One region of the Streptomyces cinereospinus genome, then DNA from elsewhere that is predicted to be linked to it. Evidence: riboswitches for the same ligand, from Rfam matches in the RefSeq annotation. Region 1 holds a riboswitch; the other holds the start of a gene.
What was found. Region 1 has a riboswitch for cyclic di-AMP ahead of ACFF45_RS09410 (transglycosylase SLT domain-containing protein). Riboswitches for the same ligand answer to the same signal wherever they lie in the genome.
Positions count from the first base shown of each region.

Region 2: it holds a riboswitch for cyclic di-AMP, as region 1 does, so the genes downstream of both, ACFF45_RS06105 (C40 family peptidase) here and ACFF45_RS09410 (transglycosylase SLT domain-containing protein) in region 1, are expected to answer to the same signal.

Region 1 is NZ_JBHMCY010000013.1:70,665-75,050, forward strand. It holds gene fahA (fumarylacetoacetase) at 1-991, opposite strand, end outside; gene ACFF45_RS09405 (HAD family hydrolase) at 1,247-2,218, shown strand; gene ACFF45_RS09410 (transglycosylase SLT domain-containing protein) at 2,182-2,661, opposite strand; cyclic di-AMP (ydaO/yuaA leader) riboswitch at 2,667-2,845, opposite strand; gene ACFF45_RS09415 (polyprenyl synthetase family protein) at 3,712-4,386, shown strand, end outside.
Region 2 is NZ_JBHMCY010000008.1:29,165-33,550, reverse strand. It holds gene ACFF45_RS06110 (ABC transporter permease) at 1-736, shown strand, start outside; cyclic di-AMP (ydaO/yuaA leader) riboswitch at 1,440-1,626, shown strand; gene ACFF45_RS06105 (C40 family peptidase) at 1,630-2,103, shown strand; gene ACFF45_RS06100 (ATP-binding protein) at 2,741-3,175, opposite strand; gene ACFF45_RS06095 (helix-turn-helix domain-containing protein) at 3,388-4,248, shown strand; gene ACFF45_RS06090 (DUF397 domain-containing protein) at 4,258-4,386, shown strand, end outside.

The DNA.
Region 1 (4,386 bases):
CGGTGCGCAGGGAGGCGCCGTTGACGGTCATGTGGGCCAGTTGCTGGGCGGCGGTCCAGTACATGGTGGAGAAGGGGGGTTCGGAGACGACATGGCCGTTGAGGGCCACGGAGATGCGCAGGTCGTAGCCGCCGGGCTCCTCGTCGGCGTCGTCCAGGTACGGCAGCAGGGGGTGCGTCCGCCCGGGCGGGGCCACCCGTGCCTCGTCCAGGGCGTCCAGCGGGGTGATCCAGGCCGACACCGAGGTGGCGAAGGACTTGCCGAGGAACGGGCCGAGGGGGACGTACTCCCAGGCCTGGATGTCGCGGGCGGACCAGTCGTTGAGGAGGCACAGCCCGAAGACGTGGTCGCGGAAGCCGGACAGCGGCACGGGCGTGCCCATCGCCGACGGGACGCCGACCACGAAGCCGACCTCGGCCTCGATGTCCAGCCGGGCGGACGGGCCGAAGACCGGGGCGGCACCGGCCGGGGCCGTGCGCTGGCCGCCGGGGCGCACGACGTCCGTTCCGGAGACGACGACCGTGCCGGAGCGTCCGTGGTAACCGATCGGCAGGTGCTTCCAGTTGGGGGTGAGGGAGTCGGCTGCGTCGGGGCGGAAGATCCGGCCGACGTTCCGGGCGTGGTTCTCGGACGCGTAGAAGTCGACGTAGTCCGCGACCTCGAAAGGAAGGTGCAGGGTGACCGAGTCGAGGGGGTGCACCAGGGGCGCGAGGGTCTCGCGGTGGGACGGCACGGTGACCCAGGCGGTGAGCGCCCGCCGGACGTCCGACCAGGCGGTGCGGCCCGCGGCGAGCAGCGGGTTGAGGGACGGACGGGCCAGCAGCTCGGCGTACGGGGAACCGAGCGCCAGCGCGGCCGCGCCGGCGTCCAGGACGTGGTCGCCGAGGCGGACACCCACCGTCCGTTCCGCGGATCCGGCGGGTGAGAAGACGCCGTACGGAAGGTTGTGCGGACCGAAGAGGTCGTCCTCGGGGACATCGAAGAGGGGCATGGGGTGCTGCCTCACTTTCGTACGTGCGGTCCATGCGGTCGCGGATCACGTTACGGCGGTGGTCCCCCTCGTGGGCAGTGCCTCACCTGTGGGGAAGGTCCGTTATGCCCGGACAGCGGCCTGGCGCGCGTCCTCCCGTTCGGCACCACGGTCACGGAGCGGGCGGCCGGTGGCGCCCCGTGGGGGTGAAAAGCGGACAGCAGGACGGTAGTTGAGGGCGAACGGCGAGGGGCGCGGGGTCCGTATTCTCTGATCATGGCCGCACCCATCGCATATGCCGCGCGCACCGCGTACGCGCGCACCGAGTACGCCCTCATCGCCACCGACCTGGACGGCACGCTGCTCCGCGGCGACGACACGGTCTCCGACCGGTCGCTCGCCGCGCTCGCGCGGATCTCGGCGGCCGGTGCCCGGCATCTGGTGGTGACCGGACGGCCGGCACCGAGGGTGCGGCCGCTGCTGGAGCTCCTCGGTGGTGGGGGGCTCGCGGTGTGCGGGCAGGGCGCGCAGTTGTACGACGCCGGCGCGGACCGTCTGCTGTGGTCCGTCACGCTGGACCGGGAGCTCGCCGAGACCGCTCTGGGCAAGATCGAGGCCGAGGCCGGCCGGGTGTACGCGGCCGTCGACCAGGACGGCGTCGACGGGCTGACGCTCATCGAGCCGGGGTACCTGATGCCGCACCCCACGCTGCCCGCGGTGCGCATCGACCGCCGCGACGACCTGTGGTGCGCGCCGATCAGCAAGGTGCTGCTGCGCCATCCGGCGCTGTCCGACGACGCGTTGGCGGCGGTGGCCCGCTCGGTGGTCGGTTCGCTGGCCACCGTCACCATGTCGGGGCCGGGCACGGTCGAGCTCCAGCCGTGCGGCGTCACCAAGGCGACGGGACTGGCGCTGGCCGCCCGGCATCTGGGCCTGAGCCCGGAACGGACCATCGCCTTCGGGGACATGCCCAACGACATCCCGATGTTCGACTGGGCGGCGCGCGGTGTCGCCATGGCCAACGCCCATCCCGAACTCAGGGCGGTGGCCGACGAGATCACCCTGTCGAACGAGGACGACGGCGTCGCCGCCGTCCTCGAACGTCTGCTGGCCGGGGCCGGCCACGGGGACCGCTCCGACGCCGGCCGCGAAGCCCGCTACGCGGCGCGGTGCGCGGTCCCGTACGCCGGGGCCGCCCCCGGCGGCGAGGCTCAGTACGGGCCGAAGACGTTGTCGATCGAGCCGTAGCGGTCGGCCGCGTAGTTGCAGGCGGCGGTGATGTTCGAGACCGGGTTGTAGGGGTCGTACACCGTGCCGGGCACGTGGTACGCCGCGAAGGTCGGGTCGATGACCTGGAGCAGCCCCTTCGACGGGGTGCCGGCGGCGGCGTTGGAGTCCCAGTTGTTGATGGCGTACGGGTTGCCGGACGACTCGCGCATGATGTTGCGGTAGATGCCGTCGTAGGTCCCCGGGATGCCGTGCTGCGCCATGATGGCGAGCGACTCGCGGATCCAGCCGTCGAGGTTGTTCGGGTACGTCGTCGCGGTGGCCGCGGCGGGGACGGCCGCGGGGGTGGCTGCGGAGGCGCCGGTGGCCCCGATCAGCGGGAGCGCGAGCACGGCCACGCCGGTTCCGGCGACGGCGAGCTTGCGGGCGATACGGGAGCGGCGGGGCTGACCGTTTGCAGGCATGGGGGATGTCCTCTCCGGCGCCTGCGAGGTGAGCTGTCGGGTTCGGGCGGGGAGGTGCCCGGTCGCACTGTGCGGGTGCGACTTGACCCCGAGCCGCTCCGGGTGTCGTGGGGTACGACGTCCGGACCGGCGGCCTACCTGGTTCCCCCGCTCCTGCCGTGCGGTGAGTGAGTTCGTCATGAAGGGGTGCGGGCGGCGGCAGGATTCGGCGTTCCGCCCGACAGGCCGGGAACGTATGCGAGAGCACATGTCCGGAACAAGTGGTCGATTCGCTTATTGCGCGTTTTGATCTTCGAAAGACCTGTTTGCCGTGCTTGATCCTTTTCGGTCGGCAACGGTCAACTCGACCGTGTGCAAAGGTGGATCGCCGGACGCGTGCGAGGCCCGCGTGAAGGTGCCCGCGTGAGCCAAGTCACGTACATGCAGAAGAGCGGCAAATCGGGCAATGAGCCCAAGTCCTGCTCAACCGGCGGCCCGTGGGCGGGTGGCAGGTGGAGGCCGGCGTCCGGCCGCCGCCGCGAGCGGGCCGGCGGCGGGGGCGGAACCTCCCCGGTGGTGCGCGTCGTTGTCGTAGCGGTCGCCCGCGGCGCGGACCGTGGCGGCCGCGGTCGCCCGCGGGCGGCTCCGGGCCGGACGGACCCGCCGGTGATCGGGGGTCACGCGTGCGCGTACGGCCGCGCGCCGCCGGGCGGCGGGATGCGGAGGTCCTCGTGAGTCGTCTCGCGGGGGGAGGGCGTATGAATGGGCATGAGCATGACTCAGGGGGGCGGCTTCGGCGGACGGGCGGCGGAGCGGGTGGGCCGCCGGCCGCGGTGGGGGGCGATACGCGGCAAGGGTCGCCCGTTCTGACTAAGTCAGGAAATAATTGCTCATATCACTCATATCAACCGATCAAAAAACATACCCGCTGTGATCCCATACCGCCCGAGGTGTAACGGTGGGCGGCCTCGGTGATCGAAACATGACCGGATACGCTGACTTGAGTGAAGGCAGCGACCTATCGACATTCCACGTAATCGCCAGTAGACACCAGCAGACAGGAGACCCCACGTGACCGTCGTCGGGCCGTTCGGGCTGAGCGTGCGGGACCAGGCTCTGGAAGCCGATGTCCAGGCCGGATTGGCGGCTGTCGAGGAAGGGCTGCTCGAGGCCACCAAGAGCGAGGTCCCGTTCATCACGGAGGCCGCGCAGCACCTGGTGCGGGCCGGCGGGAAGCGGTTCCGGCCGCTGCTCGTGATGCTCGCCGCCCGGTTCGGCGATCCCTACGCGCCCGGCATCGTGCCCTCCGCCGTGGTCGTGGAGCTGACCCACCTCGCGACGCTGTACCACGACGACGTGATGGACGAGGCCACGGTACGGCGCGGCGTGCCGAGCGCGAACGTCCGCTGGGGCAATTCCGTCGCGGTCCTCACGGGCGACTTCCTGTTCGCCCGCGCCTCGCACATCCTGGCCGACCTCGGGCCCGAGGCGGTGCGGGTGCAGGCCGAGGCGTTCGAACGGCTGGTGACCGGGCAGATCCTGGAGACCGCGGGCCCCTCGGACGGCCGGGACCCGGTCGATCACTACCTCGACGTGCTCGCCGGCAAGACCGGATCGCTGGTGGCGGTCTCGTGCCGGTTCGGCGCCCTGATGTCCGGGGCCGACGAGTCGGTGGTGGACGTACTCACCCAGTACGGGGAGCGGCTGGGCGTCGCCTTCCAGCTCGCGGACGACGTGCTGGACATC
Region 2 (4,386 bases), on a different contig from region 1:
CGCGGTGTACGGCGCGATCGTCGTCACCGACCGGGGCCCCGAGCTGCTGACCGCGTCGGCCGCGAGCCCCCTGGTGGCGCAGTTGTTGCAGCAGGCGGTGTCCGCCGGGGGCGCCGCCCCGCGCACGGTGGACGTCGTGCCCGCGCCCACGAGCGATCCGCGGGGCGCCGCGCTCACCGCGAGCGTGCTGCCGCTGGCGCTGGCCGGCATCGCGGCGGGCGCGGCCGTGCCCCTGCTCGGGCTGCGCGGGGCGCGGGCGGTGACCAGTCTGGTGGGCGCCTCGGCGCTGGTCGGTGTCACCGCGGCCGCGATCACGCACAGCTGGCTGGCGGTCCTCACCGGCGACTGGTGGGCGGAAGCCGCCGTCCTCGGACTGTCCACGCTGGCGGTGAGCAGCGCGGTCGCCGGCCTGGGCGCGCTCCTCGGCCGGGCCGGGGTCGGGCTCGCCGCGGCCGTGCTGATGCTGCTCGGCAACCCCTTCTCGGGGGCCGGGTCGGCGCCGGAGATGCTGCCCGAGCCGGCCGGGGCGATCGGCCAGTGGCTGCCGCCGGGCGCGGGGACGACGCTGCTGCGGTCGGTGTCGTACTTCGACGGCGCGGCGGCGCTGGAACCGGCGCTGACGCTGACGTGGTGGGCCGCGGTGGGGCTGGGGGCGGTGCTGCTGGGCAGCGCGCTGAAGTCCCGCGCGGGGCAGCGGAAGCCCGGCGCCGGCCGGGAGCCCGCGCCGGCGGGCTGACCGCCGTCCGCGCGAGGGCCGGCCGCCGTCCCCACGGGGACGGGAACCGCGATCCGGGCGCGAGCGCACCCGCCCGAAGGCTCGGCCGGCCGGCCGTCACCCGGCCCTGACGGGCCTGTTCGGACGTATCGACCCGGCGTACGACGGGACCACGTAGCGTGGGCCGAGCGCCACCCGGCCGCTGGTGCACGAGCGGGCGGACCGCCCGACGCGCTCGCGCCGACGCACCAGCGGGCCGGGACCGCACGCCGCACCCGGACCTCGCGCGGGCGCTGCGCGTGCCGGACGGTGAGCGCCGCACGGCGCGTGCCACCGCCGCACCGCGCTCCGACAGTTGCGGCACGGCCCGCTCCTCCGCCGTCCGCCCCGGCCGCGGGCCGGCGCGACGGAACGCCCGGGGCGCAGCCGAAACGGACCAAAAGGGCTACCGCCGTCCGAAGGATCCTCACCTCCTTTTCCGGGGCCCTTGCGGTTGCGCAACGCGAGCTGCTTCGAGGCGGAATGAGGCCTTCCAGTGCTGGTCCGGGGTGGCGTGGCACTCTTGACACCCCTTCGAACGTCCGGCTGTCCACCCGAACGGGCGAGTGGTGAGTAACACCACAAATCCCCGGTTGCGTTGGGATTTTAGGACTTCGGTGAGTCAAGATCCCTGACTGACGACAAGCCCCCGCCACCGCGGCGGGGCGGTCCGGGCGGACGCCGAGTCCTGCCGCCGCCTGGATGACCGGTCGACAGGAGTGGATCGGCAGGAGTGGAGGACCCAGGCACGACGGGTCGCCGGAGCACGACGTCCGAGCGTCCCTTGGGGTGAAGCCGCGGCAACGCGGCCGGGCAACTTCGCCAGCCCGAATCCGACAGGTCATCCTTCACAGGCGGCTGACGAAGGGTTGCGCATGACCGCGCTCAATCGTGTCCCGTCGCTCATGGCCCGGGCCGGTACGGCCTCGGCCCTCACCCTCGCCGCAGTGGGCGGCTCCGTGGTGGCTCCGGGCCTCGTCCCGGAGGCCGCGGCCGCCACGCCGGCGACGAAGGCGCTCCAGGTCGCCGCCTCGAAGAAGGGCTCCCCGTACAAGTGGGGCGGCACCGGGCCCCGCCGGTTCGACTGCTCCGGGCTGACGCTGTACTCGTACAAGAAGGCGGGCAAGAAGCTGCCCCGTACCGCCGCCCAGCAGTACAACAAGACCCGCCACATCTCCGCCGGGAGCCGCAAGGCCGGCGACCTCGTGTTCTTCCACTCGGGGTCGAACGTGTACCACGTGGGGATCTACGCCGGGAAGGGGAGGATCTGGCACGCCCCGAAGACCGGGGACGTCGTGCGGCTGCAGAAGATCTGGACGAAGAGCGTCTGGTACGGCCGGGTCAAGTAACCCTCGGAGGGCGGTGGCGGCCCTCACGAAGGGCCGCCACCGCCCCGCCGGTCGCCGCGCCCGGCTGTCCCGCCGGGGATGGCCGGCGCGCACCGGCAGGCCCGCGCAGCCGGCGACCCCGTCCGCGCCGGCCGACGCACTCGGCACCGACACCCGCGCCGGGCCCACACACTCGGCGCTCGCGGCCGCGCCGGGCCACACACCCGGAGCGCTCGCGCCCACGTCGGGCCGCGCACCCGGCCGGCGGCGCCCAGCGGTTGTGGCGCCCCGAGTCCGCCGTTCGGGCGGGACGGCTGCCGGAGCCCCCCGCACGGGCAGCCGGGCGTCCATCGGCCCCCGCGCCACGGCCCCAGCCGTGGACGGCTTCCGCGCTCCGCTCGGCGCCCACGACGACCGTGCCCGGCAGCCTCGGCCGACCCCGGGGGCCGCTGAGGCGGCGCGACGCGCCCAGGGGTCGTTCCCCGCGCCCCCGCCCCGGCCGTGCGGGCCCTCCCGCCCCTCTCGGGGACGCGCGGGGCCCGTACCGTCCGTCGGTGGCCTTCAAGACCTCACCGCCCGGCCCGGAGCCCCGCCCCCGCTCCCCCGCAGCCGGATCCCTGCCCTGTGCGCCGGACAGGGCCTCCCGGTGGCCCGCCGCTCAGACCGGCCGCGCCGGGACCGTCCACGGCAGTTCGATGGAGACCGTCTTGCCGCCCTCCCGGGTCGGGCGCACCCTCAGACGGCCGCCGCACTCGGCGGTCAGCCAGCGGATGATGACCAGGCCGCGGCCGTTGTCCTGCTGGACGGCGGCCGGCAGGCGTTTGGGGAACCGCGGGTGACTGTCGGTCACGCCGATGCGCAGCTGCTCGTCGCGGTCGAGCCGCAGGGCGACCGTGAAGGTGGGTGACTGTCCGAAGGTGTGCTGGACGGCGTTGGTCGCGAGTTCGGAGACGATCAGCCGGATCGTGTCGGCCGCCTCCGTCTCCGGGGGCAGGCCCCACTCGGCCAGGGTGCTGACCACGTAGGTGCGGGCTGTGGAGACCGAGGCGGGATCGCTCGGCAGAGTGACGGATGCTTCCAGATGGTCTGCCATGGCGACGTCGTCCCTTTCCCACGGGACCGCAGTCCGACACGGAGCGGATGGTTCGAGTACGGTCCCGGACTGGTGCTTCATCGCCAGCCTGCCACTCATGGACGGGTAGCGGTGGCGATCCACCGAGATATGCATATATCTGTCGCTCGATGCGGTGAACTCTGCGACGGCAGAGCGTATTCGGGCGGCTCGGAAGGAGTAAGGAGTAATCCATGCAGCACGGTCCCGCGGTACGCCGCCGGAAACTGGGCGCCGAATTGCGCACACTGCGGGGCCGTGCGGGCCTCACCAGTGGCGAGGCGGCCCGGCTGGTGGGCTGGCACCAGTCGAAGGTGAGCCGGATCGAGACCGGCGCCAGCGGCGTGAAGCCGGCCGACGTGCGTTCACTGCTGGACGCCTACGGCGTGGACGACGCCCAACTCCGGGATCTCCTGCTGGCGCTGGCGGGCTCCTGCGGCGGCCACGGCCGGGACCACTGGTGGCACGCCTACAAGGGGGTGCTGCCGCCCACCTACCGGGATTTCATCAGCCTGGAGTCGCAGGCCGGCGCCATGCGGACCCTGGAGACCTCGGTGGTCCCCGGCCTGTTGCAGACCCCCGAATACGCCCGCGCCGTGACCCGCGCCGCGGTCGAGGGCCTGACCGAGGACCGCCTGGACGCGCTGGTGGAGGTGCGCCTGGCCCGGCAGGTCGTGCTGCGCTCGCACCCTCCGCTGGTGCTGAGCGCGGTGCTCGACGAGGCGGTGCTGCGCCGCGAGGTGGGCGGCCCGGAGGTGATGGCGCGGCAGCTGGAGCGGCTCATGGAGGCGGCCCGGCTGCCCCAGGTCCGGCTTCAGGTACTGCCCTTCGCGGCGGGAGCGCACATCGGCGTCACCGGGCCTTTTGTTATCTTCTCATTTTCGAGAACTTCTGATCTGGATGTTGTTGTTCTCGACCACTTGACGAGTAGCCTCTACCTCGAAAGGAAAGAAGACGTAGAGGCCTACACGGAGGCCTTCAACGCCCTTCAGTTCCACGCCCTTTCACCCGAGGATTCGTTGGACTACATCGCCGCGATAGGTGACGGCGCGTAAGGAGGCACCATGACCGAACCGCCTCGGAGCGTACCTTCCAGCACCCGACTGCCCGGTGTGCGCTGGCTGCGCAGCAGCTACAGCACCGGCGCCAACAACTGCGTCGAGACCGCCCGGCCGACCCTGGGTCCGTGCGCC